3 regions of the Peribacillus sp. RS7 genome follow, and region 3 is predicted to be linked to each of the others. Evidence: riboswitches for the same ligand, from Rfam matches in the RefSeq annotation. Region 3 holds a riboswitch; each other region holds the start of a gene.

What was found. Region 3 has a riboswitch for S-adenosylmethionine ahead of ACDZ29_RS24735 (YezD family protein). Riboswitches for the same ligand answer to the same signal wherever they lie in the genome.
Region 1: another riboswitch for S-adenosylmethionine. It lies ahead of metK (methionine adenosyltransferase); the one in region 3 lies ahead of ACDZ29_RS24735 (YezD family protein).
Region 2: another riboswitch for S-adenosylmethionine. It lies ahead of ACDZ29_RS21625 (Na+/H+ antiporter NhaC family protein); the one in region 3 lies ahead of ACDZ29_RS24735 (YezD family protein).

Annotation. Positions count from the first base shown of each region.
Region 1 is NZ_CP168135.1:1,413,357-1,420,498, forward strand. Features, by position in the region: gene ACDZ29_RS07245 (hypothetical protein) at 33-218, opposite strand; gene metK (methionine adenosyltransferase) at 314-1,507, opposite strand; SAM riboswitch class I at 1,671-1,834, opposite strand; gene pckA (phosphoenolpyruvate carboxykinase (ATP)) at 2,251-3,837, shown strand; gene ACDZ29_RS07260 (nucleotide sugar dehydrogenase) at 3,997-5,298, opposite strand; gene ACDZ29_RS07265 (glycosyltransferase) at 5,340-6,656, opposite strand; gene ACDZ29_RS07270 (glycosyltransferase family 4 protein) at 6,679-7,142, opposite strand, start outside.
Region 2 is NZ_CP168135.1:4,321,850-4,328,991, forward strand. Features, by position in the region: gene ACDZ29_RS21585 (amino acid ABC transporter permease) at 1-132, shown strand, start outside; gene ACDZ29_RS21590 (amino acid ABC transporter ATP-binding protein) at 153-908, shown strand; partial or broken gene ACDZ29_RS21595 (IS1595 family transposase) at 982-1,139, shown strand; gene ACDZ29_RS21600 (hypothetical protein) at 1,260-1,790, shown strand; gene ACDZ29_RS21605 (LysR family transcriptional regulator) at 2,015-2,917, opposite strand; gene hutG (formimidoylglutamase) at 3,042-3,998, shown strand; gene ACDZ29_RS21615 (hypothetical protein) at 4,292-4,447, shown strand; gene ACDZ29_RS21620 (SOS response-associated peptidase) at 4,508-5,179, shown strand; SAM riboswitch class I at 5,515-5,623, shown strand; gene ACDZ29_RS21625 (Na+/H+ antiporter NhaC family protein) at 5,797-7,113, shown strand.
Region 3 is NZ_CP168135.1:4,978,064-4,985,205, reverse strand. Features, by position in the region: gene ACDZ29_RS24745 (TetR/AcrR family transcriptional regulator) at 1-194, shown strand, start outside; gene ssuE (NADPH-dependent FMN reductase) at 402-935, shown strand; SAM riboswitch class I at 1,209-1,317, shown strand; gene ACDZ29_RS24735 (YezD family protein) at 1,489-1,632, shown strand; gene ACDZ29_RS24730 (phosphoadenylyl-sulfate reductase) at 1,818-2,522, shown strand; gene sat (sulfate adenylyltransferase) at 2,575-3,723, shown strand; gene cysC (adenylyl-sulfate kinase) at 3,767-4,366, shown strand; gene ACDZ29_RS24715 (nitrite/sulfite reductase) at 4,383-6,008, shown strand; gene ACDZ29_RS24710 (DUF3906 family protein) at 6,029-6,244, shown strand; gene cobA (uroporphyrinogen-III C-methyltransferase) at 6,264-7,040, shown strand; gene ACDZ29_RS24700 (sirohydrochlorin chelatase) at 7,041-7,142, shown strand, end outside.

The DNA of each region.
Region 1 (7,142 bases), 2.0 Mb from region 3:
TTGCTTCCATTTCACGAGTAAACGTTCCTAACTCACGAGTATTTGCTCCTTACTCGCGAGTATTTGCTCCAATTCACGAGTATTTGCTCTAATTCGCGAGTAAATACTCCTAACTCACGAGTATTTGCTCCTAACTCACGAGTAAATGCTAATTTCACGAGTAAACGCATATAACACGCGATTAAATGCTCCAATTCACGAGAAAGCTCCAAACTCAAGAGTAACTATCGATTTCTTGAATTATTCCCCCTGAAGGCAAAATTAATCCATAAAAAAAGGTGCCCCGCTGTTGCGGGACACCTTTTTTTATGGATTATGCTTGTGCTTTTAATGTTTCTGCTTTATCCGTGCGTTCCCATGGAAGATCGACATCTGTACGGCCAAAATGTCCGTATGCAGCTGTTTGTTTGTAGATTGGGCGACGAAGATCAAGCATTTTGATGATACCAGCTGGACGAAGGTCGAAGTTTGCACGAACTAGGTCAACTAGGACTTCTTCGCTAACTGTACCAGTTCCGAATGTATCAATCGAGATCGATACAGGCTCTGCCACACCAATTGCGTATGCCAATTGAACTTCCGCTTTGTCAGCAAGGCCAGCGGCAACGATGTTTTTCGCAACGTAACGCGCTGCATATGCCGCAGAACGGTCAACTTTAGTAGCATCCTTACCAGAGAATGCACCACCGCCGTGACGAGCGTATCCGCCGTACGTATCAACGATGATTTTACGTCCAGTAAGACCAGCATCCCCTTGAGGTCCGCCAATTACGAAACGGCCGGTCGGGTTGATGAAGTACTTAGTTTGAGCATCGATCAATTCAGCTGGAACAACTGCTTTAATCACATGTTCTTTTATATCGGCTTGAATTTGTTCAAGCGTAATTTCTGCATCATGCTGTGTAGAGATAACGATCGTATCTACACGTACAGGACGGTTATTCTCATCATACTCCACAGTTACCTGTGTTTTACCATCAGGGCGTAAGTAAGCAAGAGTTTCATCTTTACGAACTTTAGCCAAGCGGAATGAAAGTTTATGTGCCAATGAAATCGGAAGTGGCATAAGCTCTTCTGTTTCATTACAAGCAAATCCGAACATAAGACCTTGGTCCCCTGCACCGATTGCATCGATTTCTTCCTCTGACATGTTTCCTTCACGAGCTTCCAATGCTTTATCGACGCCAGCTGCGATATCGGCAGACTGCTCATCAATGGAACTCAATACAGCACAAGTTTCAGCATCGAAACCATATTTCGCACGTGTGTAGCCAATTCCTGCAATGGTATCACGAACGATACGCGGAATATCCACGTAAGCGGATGTTGTAATTTCACCAGCAACAAGCACAAGACCTGTTGTTACACTTGTTTCACACGCAACACGTGCATTTGCATCCTTAGCAAGGATAGCATCTAAAATGGAATCTGAAATCTGATCACAAATTTTGTCCGGATGGCCCTCTGTAACAGATTCAGAAGTAAATAGACGTTTCTTTGACATCATATTTCCTCCTTGGAAGTTAGTATGTTGTAGGCATAAGCCTGATTTTTTACGGAACTCGTTTCCCTCATTAGTTTCAACTATAGACACAGAATTACTTATAAATACACAAAAACCTTCCCTGGCAAATGAGGAAAGGTTTAAAATTCTGTCTTCTATCCTTTCACTCTTATCGTTCAAGGGTTTTTTACCTTGCTCAGGTTAGCACCATCACCACTATTCCTTGAAGAACCATCGCTTTATTTTCGGCGATCGATCTTGGAGTCAAGTTCAATATGGCAGGTTGCTGGGTTTCAAAGGGCCTGTCCCTCCACCAACTCGGGATAAGAGAATCCGTACAATTTAAGATAATATCGTATCAGGTTGGAACTTGTCAATGTTTTTCTAAAAAGAACATATCCGCCCACTTGAAAAAATGGGTTGTTTCAGCGTCTTCAAAGGGTTTCCAAGGCAGAAGGCGAATAGAAATGTTGAAAATTGCCATTAATAATAGAAAATAAAGCATACTAACAGGAATGGCCAATTAGAAATATGTTGCTTAATTACTTCCTATTTAAAATAAAATTTTCACTCCATGTAAGTATATGCAATTGTATTGACTCGGTTCCTGCGCCTTAATAAGGAAAATTGATTAACGAAACCAGTTGAAAATAATCACAAATTAAAAGAAATAGTATAGACTATTTAAATGAATGTGTTATACTAATTGTAATATAAAAACTTAAACAAAGGAAGGTACCTCATATATGAATTCTGTAGATGTTTCTAATGAGTTACACCAGTTATTAACAGGAAACAATGTTCAAACTCAACTTTCAGTTCCTCAATTGGTCGAAAAAGTATTAAGCAGAAATGAAGGCGTACTAACATCAACTGGTGCAGTAAAAGCTGAAACCGGCAAGTATACTGGTCGTTCACCTAAAGATAAATATATCGTGGAAGAAGCATCCGTTAAGGATAAAGTCGATTGGGGTTCAGTGAACCAGCCAATTTCTGAAGATGTTTTCAATAAACTATATAATAAAGTAGTTGACTACCTAAAAGCAAAAGAAGAGATTTTCGTTTTCAAAGGTTTCGCTGGTGCAGACGAATCATCACGTCTTCCCATCCGAGTTGTTAATGAATATGCTTGGCATAATCTTTTTGCCCATACTTTGTTCATCCGTCCGAACGAAGAGGAATTAAGAGGTCACGAAGCTGAATTCACAATTCTTTCGGCACCTAATTTCAAAGCAGACCCAGAAGTGGACGGGACTTCATCCGAAACTTTCATCATCGTTTCATTTGAACGCCGTACCATCCTGATCGGCGGAACGGAATATGCAGGAGAAATGAAAAAATCGATCTTCTCGATCATGAACTACTTACTTCCAGAGGCTGGAATCCTTCCAATGCATTGCTCTGCTAACGTAGGACGTGAAGGAGACGTCGCTTTATTCTTCGGACTGTCTGGAACAGGTAAAACAACTTTATCCGCAGACACTAGCCGTAAACTGATTGGCGATGACGAGCACGGCTGGTCTTCTAACGGCGTATTCAACATCGAAGGTGGCTGCTATGCGAAAACGATCAACCTTTCACGTGAAAAAGAACCACAAATTTTCGATGCGATCCGCTTCGGTGCCGTATTGGAAAATGTAGTTGTGGATCCGGATACACGTGAAGCGGACTATGATGATAGTTCATTGACTGAAAACACCCGTGCTGCATACCAAATGCAAGCGATCGATAACATCGTGAACCCAAGTATTGCAGGACACCCAAATACAATCATTTTCTTAACAGCTGATGCTTCAGGCGTTCTGCCTCCAATCAGCAAGCTTTCCAAAGAACAGGCAATGTTCCATTTCCTAAGTGGTTACACTAGTAAATTGGCTGGTACTGAAAGAGGGGTAACTTCACCGGAAGCTACATTCTCCACTTGCTTCGGTTCACCGTTCTTACCGCTTCCCGCTCAACGCTATGCTGAGATGCTTGGTGATAAAATTGACGAGCACAATGCAAAGGTATACCTTGTCAACACTGGGTGGACTGGCGGAGCATACGGAACCGGAAGCCGTATGAAACTTGCTTACACTCGTGCGATGGTACAAGCGGCACTTGAAGGTGAATTAGCGAACATCGAAACGATCAAAGATGAAATCTTCGGTTTGGATATCCCGCTTCATGTTCCTGGAGTTCCTGACGAAGTGCTTCAACCAATCAAGACTTGGGCAGATCCTGCGGCTTATAAACAAGCAGCAACAGCTCTTGCAGCTCAATTCCGTGCAAACTTCAAGAAATTCGGTAGCGTTCCAAGTGAAATCGAAGAACTTGGCGGACCGACAGCTTAATAAATTGTACACAAAAGGACCAAGCTCTTGCTTGGTCCTTTCTTCATTTTGCTCCCCCCCGTGCCAGTTGCAGAGCTTGACTTTCAACCACAAAAAGGGCACTGTCCATAGTCAGCGCCCCCTTTATCCTTATTCCATTATCGATGTTTGTCCAAGTTTTTAGATGATCGCTTTATTCCTGGCTTTTTTCATGGACATCGTTTTGTATTGATATATATTGCCCAGGTTGGCCACCGGGACATCGGTTTCGTTCGCATCAATGCAATTCCGAGTATCCAAAATCAATTTATTGGCCATAAGATCCGATAGCTTATCATAATCCATCCGTTTAAATTCATCATGGTCGGTCAGGACAAGTATCAAGTCGGCACCTTTTACAGCATCTTCCACTGAAACGATTGGCATTTTCCCAGATTGAACATGCGGATCATGCAAGGCTACATCCACATTTTCCATTCCCATCAAGATATTGACGACATCAATGGCGGGACTTTCACGAATATCATCTACATTTCCTTTGTATGAAAGTCCGAAAACCGCTACCTTTGGATGACGGATTCCCTCGAGCATCATTCTTACGCAATTGACAATGTAATAAGGCATCGATACGTTCGTATCACGTGCCAATTTAATGATTCTCGCATACTCTGGTGCCTTTGCTACGACGAAATACGGATCGACTGCTAAACAATGTCCCCCGACTCCAGGGCCTGGTTGGTGAATATTGACACGTGGGTGCTTGTTTGCCATCCCTATGACATCCAAGACATTGATGTCCAGCTGGAAGCAGACTTTTGCCAGCTCGTTTGCAAGGGCGATATTGACATCCCGGAAAGTATTTTCCATCAGCTTGGACATTTCCGCCGTTTTCGCATCCGTCTGAATGATTTCACCTTGAACGAAGGTTTCATAAACTAAGCTCCCTTTATAAGAACATGTTTCCGTGATCCCTCCGACGATACGATTATTATGAACTAACTCTTCAAGAATCCTTCCAGGTAAAACACGTTCCGGGCAATGAACGAGGAAGATGTCTTTACCGATCGTGAGGCCCGTCATTTCTATCATCGGTTTGATATGATCATCCATGCTTCTTGGCGCTATCGTCGATTCGATAATGATGACATTTCCCTTTTTGATAAAAGGAAGAATGGTGGATGTCGCTTCTAAGACGTAGGTTAAATCACATGATTGATGCATATCATCTTTATTTGGAGTAGGGACTGCAATAATGAAAACATCAGCATGTTCCGGGCTTAAAGCAGCTCGAAACTTATTGGAAATAAGTACCTCATGTAATACCTGCTCAAGTCCAGGTTCTTCGATATGGAGCTTACCATTATTCAAATTGGAGATAACCTCAGGCTGGATATCCACGCCGATAACATCGACACCGTGTTTCGCAAACATTAAAGAAGTTGGAAGCCCTATATAACCTAGTCCCATTGTACAAAGTTTCATATTAACCACTCCTATCCTATTTTTCTGCTACACTCGTTTTGTTAGGCAGATTGATAAATATCGATAAAGATTTCCTTCTCTTGTTTCCAATTGTATTTTTGCCGGGCATTCAGGCAATTACTGCTCATTTCCGCCCTTTTTTCAGGATGTTTCAATAGGTAATTGACTCCTTCGGCAATTGACTTTGGATCATGTGAATCGACACACACGCCAATCTGTTCCGCATCGACCACCTTTTGGATTTCAGGAAAACTACAGGCAACCACAGGCACACCGCTCATCATGTATTCAAACAATTTATTTGAAGAAGCGGAGTAGTGATTAAAACAGACATTATTCAATACCTGAAAACCTAAATACGCATTTTTCGTATAATGGAGCAGCTCGTCGACCGGAACCTTCGGTAAGAACTTCACACGATGTTCCAGATGCATGTCGCTTACTTTTTTCATCAAATCATCCTTGATTCTTCCATCTCCTATAAAAACCACTGTCCCACCCTCTATCATCGGTACAGCATCAACCAATTGCTCTAAACCTCTGCCCATTTGAACGCCGCCTTGGTATAACAATATCGGCTCATTCGCTGGCAAATCGAGCAGCTCATGCAAATTCACGGCCGTACTTTCCTCCGGATTGGTTGGAATTGGGTAGTTATGGACCACATTGGGATATAAACCATATAAGTCTTCGTTATACTTAGCTCTCGTATGGTTTTCGGCAATCATTTCATCAACAAATATTAATAGGAATTTCTCCATCATCCCGTAAAGTCGGCTATTATATCCCGTTCTGCTCGTTTGTACCTCATGTGAGTCATATATCAGCTTTTTTCGCCTTAACCATTTACTGCTGATCGCTCCCTGCATTAGCGTATTCAAGTCATTCGAATGATAAAAATCATATTTCCTTTTCCGGCCATGGTGGATCATTTGACCAAAAATGTAGCTCCTTGTTAATAGGGTCGGCAGCTTCGTTTTACTCATGATCAAGGTGCCGATCGCAAGGAGTGCAAGGGAACCGAACAATATTCCCGATCCCACCCAGCCATTGATCAAATTCAAGTTCCACAACGTATTCCAAACCAATAATGCCAGTAGAACGATTTCAAACTTCTTTTTCTTCAATTTGCCTACGATCCTGAGAATCCTATGAAGCGCCTCCCAGCGGTTATTCACCCTAGTGACAGTGAAACCATTTTGATGTTTCTCCTTTTTGGGCAAATCCTTGATCTTCCAGTTATGAATGGCAATCAAATCCACTTCATAACCCGCTTCAGTAAGTGCTGTGCATTCTCTTAGAACCCTTGCATCGTTCGTAAAGTGATTCCACACAAACATACATACTTTCTTCGCCATGTTGTCCTCCACTTCCAGATTTTCAGCCTGACGCTTCCATCACGTTGATGAGACCTTTAATATTTTTGGACCATTGAAAATGTTGTTTAGCATACTGATAACCGTTTTCCCCCAGTTCTTTACGAAGGGCTGGATCTGAGGCCATGGTCAGGATATGCTGACTGATTTCATCAACATTTCGGCTGTCTGCCACCAACCCGCATTTCGCCTCTGTGAGCATCTTCTTGGCCCTTCCAGCAACATCACCGACAATGGGCTTTCCGACACACATATAATCGATGATTTTACCAGGCAGCACCTTGTTGAAGACCTCTTTTTCAACCAAGCTTACATATGCAATGTGAGAAGTTGAAACTTCATGAAGAGTCACTCTTCTATTCATCGCATTAATCACCTTTATATTAGTCAGCCCTTTAGATCCGATCTCCTTCTCCACTTCGGATACCCGATATCCATATCCGATCATCGAGAACTCGATTTGCTTAT
Region 2 (7,142 bases), 660 kb from region 3:
AATGTTGGCTACAATTATGTTGAAGCATATATTGATATCTTTCTTGTTTACCTAATTTTATGTAGTTTGGTGGAATACTTGTTTAAAAGGTATGAAAAACGAGTAAGCAGGTTTAAAGCCGTGAGTATCTGAAATGAGGAGGTGTGGCCGAAATGCTAGAAATTAAAAATATTCATAAATCATTCGGTGAGAATGAGATTTTAAAAGGTGTGGATTTAAATATAGACAAGGGAGATGTGGTGGTAATTCTGGGTCCAAGTGGTTCAGGTAAGACAACTTTACTTCGATGCATTAACTTTCTTGAAAAAGCAGATCAAGGACATGCCGTTTTTGGAGATATTGATGTAAGTCTTAAAACGGCATCTAAAAAAGTGATTCATGGAATAAGGCAAAAGATAGCCTTTGTTTTTCAAAATTATAATCTTTTCACTAATAAAACCGCATTGGAAAATGTAACGGAAGGACTGGTTATTGGAAGGAAGATTGCGAAAGCAGAAGCATATGAGATTGGTAAAAAAGCATTGGAAAAAGTAGGCTTGTCAGAAAAATATGATGCTTACCCTAGTGAACTCTCAGGCGGGCAGCAGCAAAGGGTGGGCATTGCGAGAGCGGTTGCTTTAAACCCTGACATTATTTTATTTGACGAACCAACTTCGGCATTGGACCCGGAATTGGTCGGTGAAGTACTGACGGTGATGAAGCAAATTGCCAAAGAAGGAACTACGATGTTAGTCGTCACGCATGAAATGTCTTTTGCAAAGGATGTTGCAAACAGAGTGATTTTTATGGATGCAGGTGTCATAGTGGAAGAGGGATCGCCTAAAGAAATTTTTGTGAATCCAAAAGAAGAAAGAACGAAGAGGTTCTTAAAAAGAGTCTTGCCGGAGGATTATATTTTTTATATTTAGGTTATGTTCACTTTCTCTTTTGATATATGATTGAAACAAACGAATGAAAGAATGTTAGTTAGAGGGATTCAGAATGTCGTTAAGTGAATTGATAGTAAAAATTCAAAAATTGAATTAAGCAAAAGCAAAAATACACGGTTGAAAGACTTCTTTATCCATTTACTTGCATCATCATTTTCTGCAAGTGAACAAGCATTTCAAGAAGTGATCGAACGCAAAAATAAAGATGGCTAAACTTGTGTAGATTGTTACTCTTTAAACATATACCTCTATAGTTCATTACAAGCAGAATAGAATAATGAAAGAAATATACTTTTGTGGAAATTGAAAACTGTAAAGGAGAATAAAAACTTGCGTAATCAACCATGGAGTAAAGTAAAGAAAAAGTTAGAGAGTTTTATCTGTGACTCTCTAAAAAATAGAGTTCAGTTTACTGTTACGAATTATCGAAAGGCTCACGACCGATTAGGACGAGCTTTTATTACTGTTGATAAAAAGGAAATCCTAAATATGTGTACGATAACATCTGATAGAGAAATGTTCAGAAAAGAAAATGAAATAAGAAATGCCAAAAGTATTGAATACGATGTCTATAATGGAAATCAGAACTATGAGATAGGGATACAAGCACATGAAATGATTAAAGCAGAGGGGATTTTTGCACAGTATGACTTTTTTTATGCGGTTGAAGAATATTTTAATTTACCAATAGAAATTTCCTTAAAATCAGATGATATGATTATAAAGATTCTTTCTCTGATAGATAGAAGAGTTGGGATGCGTACGTTACAAGGACTTAAAAAATCCATCCTAAATGAAAAGGAAACTATCCAGTATTTTTATAACTTGCGATGTGAAGCAGAGGGAATAAGAACTTCCTAAAAAGCGCTATGCTATACTTGAACAAGTATGCGTGGAGTGTGAGCGTTAGGACGTTATTTATTAGTGAGGAAAAACAATACGGATGGATAGTGAAAACACATGAACCTCCTGCAAATATGAGTGGGAAACCTAGCTCATTGGCAGGAAGTCTAAAGTATTTTCTTTGTATAAAGTGAATCACAATGAGCAATGGTGTCTTTTCCTTTAAAGTAGAGAATCAGCATTTAGGCATCGTTCCTAACATCCCACTTAAAAAAGCTATGTATTTCCTCTACCAACTTACATACTGCAGGAGACAGATATCGATCTTTCAAATAGGCCAGGTAAACAGTCCTTTCCAATGAATTCGAATCTATTGCACGAATTGCAGTATTGCGTGTTGCAGCGGATTTTATATAGCTTTCCGGTAAAATTGTAACCCCAAGTCCTTCTTCCACCAAACTGCAAGCTGCTTCAAGCCTTTCTATTTCGTATAAGATATTGGGAATTGCATTTTCATCCTTAAATGCTTTTAAGATATCATCTCTTGTTTGAAATCCAGTTGTACTGATGATCAATTCTTTCTTTGCAAGGTCTTGGAAAGTGATGGACTCTTTTTTGTTTAACTCATCATCTTTATGGATCAAAAGCATGAATTTTTCATTATATAGGGGGGTGGACACGATTTCCTCGTTGTTAATGGGCTGGTTCGTGATGGTGAAATGAACATTATACCGATTTAACGAATCGATAACTTTCTCTTCCCCTAATATTTCCCTGACTTTTATATGAATATTAGGATAATTGACTTTAAAGTTCCTGATTAACTTCGGGAACCAAAATTTGAATGATTCAATGGAACCTATTGATACTGTTCCACTTCCAACATCCTTCATTTCCTCAAGTTCCACTTGCATATTATTGAATTTTCTTAACAGGTCAACAGATCTCGTATAAAAAATCTCCCCTTCTTCCGTAAGCTCTAGCCCCCTTGTATTACGTTCCAAAAGCTGCAAACTAACTTCTTTTTCCAATTTCATGATGGCATTGCTTAAGGAAGGTTGAGATATATGTAGTATTTTAGCAGCTTGGGAGTAATTCTTTTCTTGGACAATGGTAGTGAAATAACGAAGTTGGCGCAAATCCATATATTCTCCTTTCTATAGCTTTAAACTATAGATATATTAAAATTTAGTATTGGTAATTATATATTATCTCATTTATAATTTTTAAAAAAGATATTTTGGAATTTTTAAAATAAAGGAGAAAATTATGTATATTAAACCGAATTTGGATTATTGGAATGGAAGGGTTGATTCCCATACTGACATGGACAGCTTCAGATACCACCAACGAGTACGTTTGGCACCGATTTCGGAATTACCCATCTCTTCCGAAGCATCCAGAACCTTTGGAATGATTGGCTTCAAATGTGATGAAGGAGTCAAAAGGAATAAAGGCAGGATTGGTGCTGCAGAGGGTCCTGATCACATTAGGAAGTCCTTGGCAAAATTACCATGTCATTTATCTTCCCAAACCGAGCTGTTAGATGCTGGAAATGTAACGTGTGAAGGTCCAGAGATGGAGGCTGCCCAAACTCAACTGGGATCAGCTGTTGCTAAAATATTGGAGAGTAAAGCGATTCCTATCATACTTGGCGGAGGACATGAAACCTTTTATGGCCATTATCTTGGGATTAGAAAATACATTGGACCAAAGGCTAGGTTAGGAATCATTAATATTGATGCTCACTTTGATATGAGGCCTTATGAAAAAGAAAGTTCATCAGGAACGATGTTTAAGCAGATTTTGGACGAGGATCAAAGGTGTGGATATTTATGTGTAGGAATTCAGAAACAGGGAAATACGAAGGCCCTGTTTGAAACTGCTGAGAGGAATAAGGTCGATTACATATTGGAAGAAGATTTGTCATTGAACGAAATGGATGAAACCAAGCAGCGGATAAATGAATTCGTTAAGAAAAATGACTTCATTATTCTTACATTATGTACGGACGTTATTGATTCAGCCTACGCACCTGGGGTAAGTGCACCCTCTCCGTTTGGACTTAATCCGAAATTGGTCCGTGCGATTATTAGGCATGTCGTATCAAATGAAAAGATCCTCTCCTTTGATATCTCGGAAGTGAATCCTTCTTTGGACGAAAATAATAAAACGGTTACATTGGCAGCACATTTAATAAATGAGGTTTTGCTGAATTTTAAATAATATATGGACATGGATTATGGGTATCTCCCACGCAATAACAAGAGGCATTCCTCATCGACCTTTTTGCTATCCGATTATCATTATCAGTAAAAATTTGTTGAAGTGAAAAACCTTTTGACCAGACTGTCTGTGATCATTCATGGACAGTCTTTTTTATGTATATGTAAATAGCGGTGAACTTTTATATAGACTCATCATTAGTGGATTAACTACGACTCTACTAAAGGTCAATAATGATACTTGTGGGTTTTTGGTTTATAATAACAACCATCTAGCCTAATGAGGGGGATCCTATGAATGAATATAATGTAACGGTTAGGAATGGCAGTACCTTAATTTTGTCAGAAATCATTAAAGCTGAAGATGAGAGGGAAGTCCTGGGCACACTTTTGATTTCCAGCGAATTATTTAATCAACCATTTACCGACATCAGGATTTTAGAACGCTGATTTGTACCTGCCCGTCCCATTTGTTACACTGTAATAAATCCTAAAACGGTAGGCGATATTATGTGCGGACGTTTCACGCTTTTCACGGACATTGAAGAAATAAAAGAACGGTTTAATATTCAAGGACCTTTTGATGAAGAATACCAATTCAGCTACAATATTGCACCTTCCCACTCCGTGCTATCCGTCATTAATGACGGGGCAAGGAATCGACTTGGATATCTTCGGTGGGGACTCATTCCTTTCTGGGCAAAAGATGAAAAACTGGGCTACAAAATGATCAATGCCAGAGCGGAAACCATTGCTGAGAAGGCAAGCTTCAAGAATGCGTATAAGAAGAAACGATGCTTGATAATCGCTGATTCATTTTATGAGTGGAAGAAGGAACCCGGGCGAAAAATACCCATGCGAATAAAGCTTAAAAATCATGCGCCATTTGGAATGGCCGGTCTCTGGGAATCCTGGAAATCTCCAGAAGGAATCAACATCTATTCGTGCTCAGTTATAACAACCGTTCCTAATGAGCTAATGACCAGCATTCATGACCGCATGCCTGTCATCCTTAAACCTGAAGATGAAAAAGATTGGTTGAATCCATCCATTAATGATCCTGCCTTTCTGCAGCAGTATTTAAAATCATTCGATTCTGAACAAATGGAAGCATTTGAGGTATCGACTGATGTGAATTCAACTAAAAATAATTCACCAAACCTAATACAACAAATTTGCTAAGAGGTCCTTAGACCTCTTTTTATTTTAGTTCCGTCCCGACAAATGACATTATTCGAGATTTCATCCAAATATCACAATTAACCCAAAAACCTTATTTACTGTACATGTAAAAGTCCGTTTATAATATTAAGGTCCACACTTGAAATGCTTTTAAACTAAACCTTGCGAAAATACATAAAATGCTGTACTCTTATATTTGCTTTTCAATAAGGCTTTCGATGTCACTTTCCGAGAGTGGACAGAGGTAAACTTGGAGCGGTTATAGCAATTTACCAGCCTGCTTCTTTTCTCTTGGACACCGGTGCATTTGATAATATCATTATATAATTTAAATCTTCTTATCAAGAGAGACGGAGGGACTGGCCCGAAGATGTCTCGGCAGCAGACTTTAATAGGAGTGCTGTGCCAAATCCAGCAGGCTGATTTTTGCCTGAAAGATAAGGAGGGCGTTTTTTATAAATTAAAAGACCTCTTCTTGTTGTGTTTAATGGAAGAGGTCTTTTTTATGCTGAAAGTATTTTTAGCTATAGCTTCCATGAAGGTGTTATTTACGAAAAATGTTAGAAGAATAAGTGCTGTGACACATGTCATGGGAAAAATAAAAAGAGGTGTTCATCATGAGTGCAAACAATAAAGGGAATCCGTGGGCATTGGTCCCATTTGTCGTTTTTTTAATTTTATTTATAGGGTCCGGAATCATTACTAAAGATTTTTATTCTTTTCCGGTGATTGTAGCGATTTCAATTGCATCGGCAGCTGCATTGGCAATGAATCGGAAAGAGACACTCAATCATAAGGTTGATATCTTCTGTAAAGGTGCCGGGGACGCCAATATTATGTTAATGGTTATCATTTTCCTTTTGGCAGGCGCTTTTGCCGAAGTTGCAAATGGCATGGGGGCAGTTGAATCTACGGTGAATCTTGCCTTAGCGGTTTTTCCGCAAAATCTATTAATGGTAGGGATTTTCATCATCGCTTGCTTTATCTCTCTATCCATGGGGACGAGCATGGGAACGATTGTAGCACTAGCACCTATTGGGGTGGGAATTAGTGAGCAAACCGATATTTCGCTTGCTTTTTCAATGGCGGCCGTTATTGGTGGTGCGATGTTTGGGGATAACCTTTCCTTCATTTCAGATACGACAATCGCTGCAGTTCGTACGCAGGGAACGAAAATGAAGGATAAGTTCAAAGTGAATTTTTTCATTGTTTTACCTGCGGCCATCATCACATGTGTCATCCTTGGAGTTTTAACAATGGGTGAACAAGCTGCCATCGCTCAACATTCTTATAATTGGGTGAAGATCCTTCCATATCTTTGTGTATTGATCACTGCATTGGCAGGTGTAAATGTGTTCCTGGTCCTATCCATCGGAATCGTATTTGCCGGAATTATCGGCTTGGCGGATGGAAGTTATCAACCGTTGGGTGTCATTCAAAAAATCGGAGAAGGGATGGCGGGAATGTATGAAATCTCTTTCCTGGCCATTTTAATCGCAGGCATGGTAGCTGTAATCAAGCATAATGGAGGTATCGATTATCTTCTCCACCTCGTGACCCGAAACAGCAAAACTAAAAAAGGGGCTGAATTCAGCATTGCCGGGCTTGTTGGTTTGACGAACCTTTCCACGGCAAATAACACGATATCAATTATCATTGCCGGGCCACTTGCCAAAAATATTGCTGAAAAGTATGGGATTGATCTGCGTAAATCGGCGAGCTTGCTTGATGTTTTTGCATGCTGCATTCAGGGGTTAATTCCATATGGGGCACAACTGCTTGTTGCAGCTGGGGTAGCACATATTTCTCCGATAAGCATCTTGCCGTATTCATATTACCCAATACTAATTGGCCTTTGTGGAGTCATAGCCATCTTGATTGGTTATCCGCGATTTCAGCCGGTAGATAATGAAACGAAGAAACGTACTTCTTAATAATGAGAATAAGCATGAAAATAAACCTT
Region 3 (7,142 bases):
TAGATAGCGGAGAGATACAATATATTTCTGATATTATCCTTTTTAATGTGGGGATCATTTCTTTCACATTGGCATTATCTACACATTATGAGATTCATCAACAGAAAAAGGAACCATATTTTACTTCTGAACGAATTAAGAGCATTGCACAACTTTTGGTATATGGTATTCATGGAAAACAAAATCATACATAATGAAACGGTCAAATTAAAAGGCTGAGCATCAAGCCGCAAATATGACCGTGTTTTTTTGAATGGTAAGCAATCATTACTTGTGAAATTAATAAACCGGAGTGTAAGATTTGACTTATATTTTTCAGACTATTACGATAACTGCATGCTGCAACAAATTCATTACGAGGATTTTTATTCTAAAACCATGTAATATGGGAGGGGATTTATATGAGCGATATCGTAATTTTATCAGGAAGTCCAGCGATTCCATCAAGAACGGACATTTCACTAAAACATATTCAATCATTAGTCGAAAACCAAGGATTTACCACAGCTTATTACTCAATTACGGATTTCTCAGCAGATGATTTATTCCAAGGGAAATATAATAGCGAAGATATCTTAAAGCTTTCGGAGAAAATACAAGCAGCCAGAGGAATCATCATTGGTTCACCGGTATATAAGGCTTCTTATACAGGGGTATTAAAAGCCTTGATTGATTTGCTGCCAGAAGGAGCTTTTAAGGGGAAGCCAGTGCTGCCCATTATGATTGGCGGAAGTAACAGGCATTTATTGGCGATTGATTATGCGCTTAAACCATTAATTTCAATATTAAAAGGCGAGCCGTTGCAGGGCATATATTTTGTGGATAAGGAAATAGATAAACAGAATTCAGAAAACCCGATCAATGACTTGAATTTAGTTGATCGCGTTCAGAGTCAGGTTCAAGAATTTATAGAAGCGATTCAGTTAAGAAATTAATAAGTAATCGACTTCAATAAAAGGAATGGAATTCAAGTAATTACTTTTTCAATGAATGACAGGCATCAATAATAGCTTAATAATGAAAATAGACTCATTTTTTGGAGACTTTATCTAAAAAGACGAGTCTATTTTCATATTTAAATGAACATAAAATCATGAATGGAATAGTGTGTATAAAAATAACAGTTCCTCCATAATATTAAACCAAGTTATTTTATAAGAAAACTCCATTGACAAGGATTAAATATATGTTAATATTTAAAATAATAAAACTTATCCAGAGCGACGGAGGGAATTGGCCCTTTGAAGTCCAGCAACCTGCATGATGGATGCAAGGTGCTACCTCCAACAAAATGTTGATCATTTTGGAAGATAAGGTAAAGAATATTTACCTTGAAATCTTTCCATCATGGAAAGATTTTTATTTTTCGCAAAATTCTTTGGGAAACCATAACAATTTAAGGTTGTTTGGAATTATATAAATTTAATAAATTCATTTAATCAGCGGTGAAATAATATATTCGCGGATTTTCTTAAAGGAGGAACAGGTTTGGATAAAGAGAATCAGCTTGAAGAAATATTTGAACGACTTCAAGAAATGCTTAATTCAATGAAGTATGGATCGATTACACTTATTGTCCAAGATGGTAAAATCATTCAAATGGAAAGAAATGAAAAACTAAGAATTAAATAAGGTATCTGCTGACTAGAAAAACTAGAGGCGGGTTTAACTGATATAAAGAGAGTATTGGTTAGATTCGTCTCTTTTTCCTAGGGTCATTTAAACTGGGGAAGATTATAACGGGCATTGATCAAAAGTAACTCTAACCAGCGACATACAGCAAGTTCTTAGAGGGGGCTACAAAGTTGGCTGCATTAATAAACTATGAAAATTTCAACACCGGGGATTTACCTGTATTTCCTGAAGATAGTGAGACAAAAGGTGCTTTGGAAGTACTGCAATGGGCGAATGACCATTATGGAAACAAACTGATATATGCGTGTAGTTTCGGTATAGAAGGCATCGTGCTTACGGATTTATTGGCGAAGGTCAATCCCTCGGCAAAAATAGTTTTCCTTGATACAGATGTTCATTTTGAGGAAACTTACCAATTGATCGATCAAGTGAAAAAGCGATATCCAAATCTTTCAATCGAAATGAAGAAACCAGCATTGACGCTTGAAGAACAGGCAGCGGAACATGGGGATGAATTATGGCTTAGCGATTCCAATAAGTGCTGTAACATCCGTAAAATCACTCCGCTTACAGATGTGCTTTCAACGGCAACAGCCTGGCTTTCGGGACTACGGAGGGAGCAATCTGAAACAAGGGCTCTGACAGAGTATATCAATAAGGATAATAAGTTCAAGTCAGTAAAAATATGTCCACTCATACATTGGACATGGAAAGATGTTTGGCGTTATGCCCACAAAAATGGACTTCCATATAATATCCTGCATGATAATGGATATCCAAGCATTGGTTGTAAAACATGTACGGCACCTGCCTTCAATGCAGATGATTTACGCTCAGGCCGTTGGCAAGGAGCCCAAAAAACGGAATGCGGATTGCATTTATCTTAAATAAATAGAAATTATAGGCTTAAATAAATAGAAACCATAGGGGGAAATTAGCATGACAATCAGTTTACCGCACGGAGGAACACTAATCGATCTTTGGGAACCAAAATATGATTTTAGTAAAATAACAAAGTCAATTGAAATTGACGAAATAGCTTTAAGTGATCTTGAATTGATAGGCACTGGTGCCTACAGCCCGATCAAAGGTTTCTTTACTAAAAGTGACTATGAGACAGTTGTCAAGGATATGAGGCTTAGCAGCGGCCATGTATGGAGCATCCCGATTACGCTGCCTTTGAACGTTGAAGTTGCAGAAACTCTTACTATAGGTGAAGAGGTAAAGCTGACTCATGAAGGTGAAACATACGGAGTTCTCTCCGTTTCCGATATTTTCACTCCCGATAAACAATTGGAAGCGACATTAGTATATCAAACGGATGATGAGAAGCATCCTGGTGTTAAAAATTTATATAACCGCGGGGATGTATATGTCGGCGGAGAAATAAAGTTAGTCAAGAGAATAGAGCGTCCGCTATTTCAAGCAAATTATCTGGACCCAGTTGAGACAAGGAAAGCTTTTGCTGAAAAAGGCTGGGAAACGGTTGTCGGATTCCAAACGAGGAACCCTGTTCACCGTGCACACGAATATATTCAAAAGACAGCATTGGAGATTGTCGACGGCTTATTTTTAAATCCTCTTGTAGGTGCCACTAAATCCGATGACATTCCGGCAGATGTCCGAATGGAAAGCTATAAAGTGTTGCTTGAAAAATATTATCCCAAGGATCGCGTCTCACTTGCAGTTTTCCCTGCTGCCATGCGTTATGCAGGACCAAGAGAAGCGATTTTCCATGCGATGGTCCGTAAAAATTATGGTTGCACCCATTTTATCGTCGGACGTGATCATGCGGGTGTGGGTGATTATTATGGCACATATGATGCTCAAAAAATCTTTGGGAATTTTAACGCAGATGAGTTAGGGATCACGCTATTATTCTTTGAACATAGTTTTTACTGTAAAGAATGTGGCAATATGGCTTCCGCTAAAACTTGTCCGCATGGCAAGGAAGACCATGTCATCCTGTCTGGAACGAAGGTAAGGGAAATGTTGCGTAATGGAGAAATTCCTCCAGCTACCTTTAGCCGTAAAGAAGTCATCGAGGTGTTGATCGAAGGTCTTAAAAAGAATGAAGTTTATAACTGATAGGACATAAATTGAAGGATCACATGAAGAGGGGGATTATTAAATGAGTAAAAGTACGAATGTCACTTGGCATGAAACGTCATTGACCAAGGAGCTCCGCCGGAAGCAGAACGGGCATGAAAGCACAGTTCTATGGTTTACAGGACTCTCGGGTTCAGGAAAATCAACGATTGCGAATGCGGTCGCTAAAGAGTTATATAATCGGAATATTCGAAGTTATGTTTTGGATGGTGATAATATCCGCCACGGTTTAAATAAAGATTTAGGTTTTTCTGAAGAGGATCGGACCGAGAATATTAGGCGAATCGGTGAGGTTTCCAAGTTATTCGTGGATAGTGGGCAGTTCGTATTGACCGCCTTCATATCACCTTTCAGGGCAGATCGGCAGATTGTACGTGATTTACTCGATGAAGGGGAGTTTATTGAAGTATACATAAAGTGTCCGATCGAAGAGTGCGAAGTGCGTGACCCAAAAGGTCTTTATGACAAGGCGCGTAAAGGAATCATTAAAGATTTTACCGGAATCGACTCTCCATACGAAGAACCTGAACAACCGGAAATCATTTTAGAATCCGACCAATACAGCATTGAAGAGTGCGTTGAACAGGTAATCGCCTATTTGACAGCAAAGAAAGCGATCTAATCAAGGAGGAAAAGTAATGGTTTACGAGAAATTTTGGTCGGAAAATCCACTAATCGCTAAAAATAAAACGGAAATCTGGAAATTGGAAAAAGACGGATTGAAGATATTCGATGATATTCCACATTACGCTGCAAATGGTTTTGATTCCATCCCTAAAGAGAATTGGGATATGTTCAAGTGGGCAGGTCTATACCTGCAACGGCCAAAAGAAGCAGGTTACTGGATGATGCGTGTCGTTATTCCCGGAGGTATCCTGACTTATGATCAACAGATAACTCTAGCTAACATCGCTAAAGATTACGGGAGGGATGTATATGACATTACAACCCGTCAAGCCATTCAATTCCACTGGTTGACCATCGAACAAGTCCCGGATATCTTAAACCGTTTGGAAAAGGTTGGAATGACTACGGCCGGTGCTTGTGGTGATATCACACGTAATATCATCGGTAATGCATTGGCAGGCGTCGATTCTGACGAACTTTTTGATACTCGCGAGGTACTTTATGATGTATTTGAGTATTTCCGCCTTAACGAAGACTATTCGAACCTTCCTAGGAAATATAAAATGTCCATAAGTGCTAATATCCATAATGCTTCAAATGCTGAAATCAACTGTGTTTCATTCAATCCGGCTACTAAAGTAATTGATGGAGTAACGGAAGTTGGTTTTCACGTAAAAGTAGGCGGTGGGCTATCCTCCGTTCCGATGCTGGCAGAAGAACTTGACTTATTCATTTTACCTGAAAAAACAGTCGAAGTAGCGGCCGCCATCACGAGGATATTCCGTGACTTTGGGTACCGTGAAAAACGTCATCGCTCGCGATTGAAATTCCTTGTCGCTGATTGGGGTCCTGAACGATTCAAGGAAAAATTGCTGGAATACACAGGTCCGCTTCCTGAAAAGGGAGAAAGTGCTGTGAAGGGATGGAATGCAGGTTATTTCTACGGCATCCATAAACAAAAGCAAGATGGTCTGAACTATGTTGGGGTCAATATACCTGTTGGTCGTCTAAATCCAGACGAAGTGATCGAGTTTGCCGAACTTGCGAAAAAATATGGAAATGGTGAAATCCGCAACTGTAATTCACAAAACCTGATCATTCCAAATGTTCCGGATGAAAAACTTGAGGAATTAAAGCAGGAATCCATCTTTGAAAGATTTCCATATCAACCAAAAAAATTCATTGGTTATTCCGTTTCTTGTACAGGCATCGAGTATTGCAACCTGGCACTCGTTGAAACAAAAAACAGAATGAGGACCATTTCTGAAACACTGGACAAGGAGATAGATCTCGATGTACCTGTAAGGATGCATATGGTAGGTTGTCCTAATAATTGCGGTCAAAGAGCCATCGCCGAGATAGGGCTGCAAGGCATAAAAATGAAGAACCAGGATAAAAAGATGGTCGAGGCTTTTGAGATATACGTCGGAGGAACGTTGAATGAAGGCGGGAAGTTCAATGAAAAACTTAAAGGAAAAGTGGAAGCTGAACAGCTCTATCATGTTCTGAAAGAACTGATCCTATTTTTCAAAGAAACAAAGCTTATATCCGAAACCTTCCTTGATTTCGTGGAAAGGGTAGGAATAACAGAGTTACAAATAAAGCTAGATGATATTTTAGCGGAAGTTGCCGTTTAATAGGGGAAGGTAAGCAATCCATGAATCTATACCGTTTTGAAGTCACTATCAAGGAAGAACCGATCCATGTCATCATTGTTGCCGATTCAGATGAAAAAGCATTTGAGCTTGTTGATATCGAGCTGGAAAAGCATTATTTGAAAATGCCTGAAGTGGATGACATCTCATTATACGAAAAAAGGAAAATTAAAAATGGAGCAGGTTTCGTTTTATCGAAATTCGAAACAATTCTCTAAGGGAAGGCAGGTTGCAAAAATGGGGAAAGTATATCTAGTAGGAGCCGGTCCCGGAGATCCAGATTTAATTACATTAAAAGGATTAAAATGCATTCAAGAAGCTGATGTCATTTTATATGATCGACTTGTCAATAAAGAACTATTGAATCATGCAAAAGACGGTGTAGAGTTGATTAATTGCGGTAAACTTCCGGATTATCATTTGTTGCAGCAGGAAACCATCAATAAATTCCTTGTCAAATATGCAAAAAAGGGAAAAGTCGTCACCCGTTTGAAAGGCGGCGATCCATTCGTCTTTGGAAGAGGTGGGGAGGAAGCGGAAGCCCTTGCCAAAAGTGGCGTGAGCTTTGAAATTGTACCAGGAATTACGGCTGGTATTGCCGCTACGGCTTATGCAGGAATTCCAGTTACACATAGGGACCACGCTTCATCTTTTGCGATTGTTACCGGGCATCGGAAAAAGGATGAAGAAGATAATATCAAGTGGGAATCACTTGCAAAAGGCATCGATACATTAGCTATTTACATGGGTGTTAAAAACTTGCCATATATTCAAGGGAAACTTATGGAGCATGGAAAAAGTCCCGAGACTCCGGTAGCCCTCATTCATTGGGGGACATTAAAAACGCAAAGGACAGCTGTCAGTACATTGGCTAATATAGTGGAAACCGCCAATAACGAACAGATTTCGAACCCTTGCATGATAGTCGTGGGCGATGTCGTTAATTTGCGAGAGAAAATTAAATGGTTTGAAGCAAAACAAACTGAAAATTTGTTGGCAAATGAGGCCTTTTAAATGGAAGCCATTTTATACATATGCCATGGTAGCCGCGTTAAAGAAGCCTCAGCCCAAGCCATTGATTTTATTAAAGTTTGTATGGCGGCACAACCCAATACC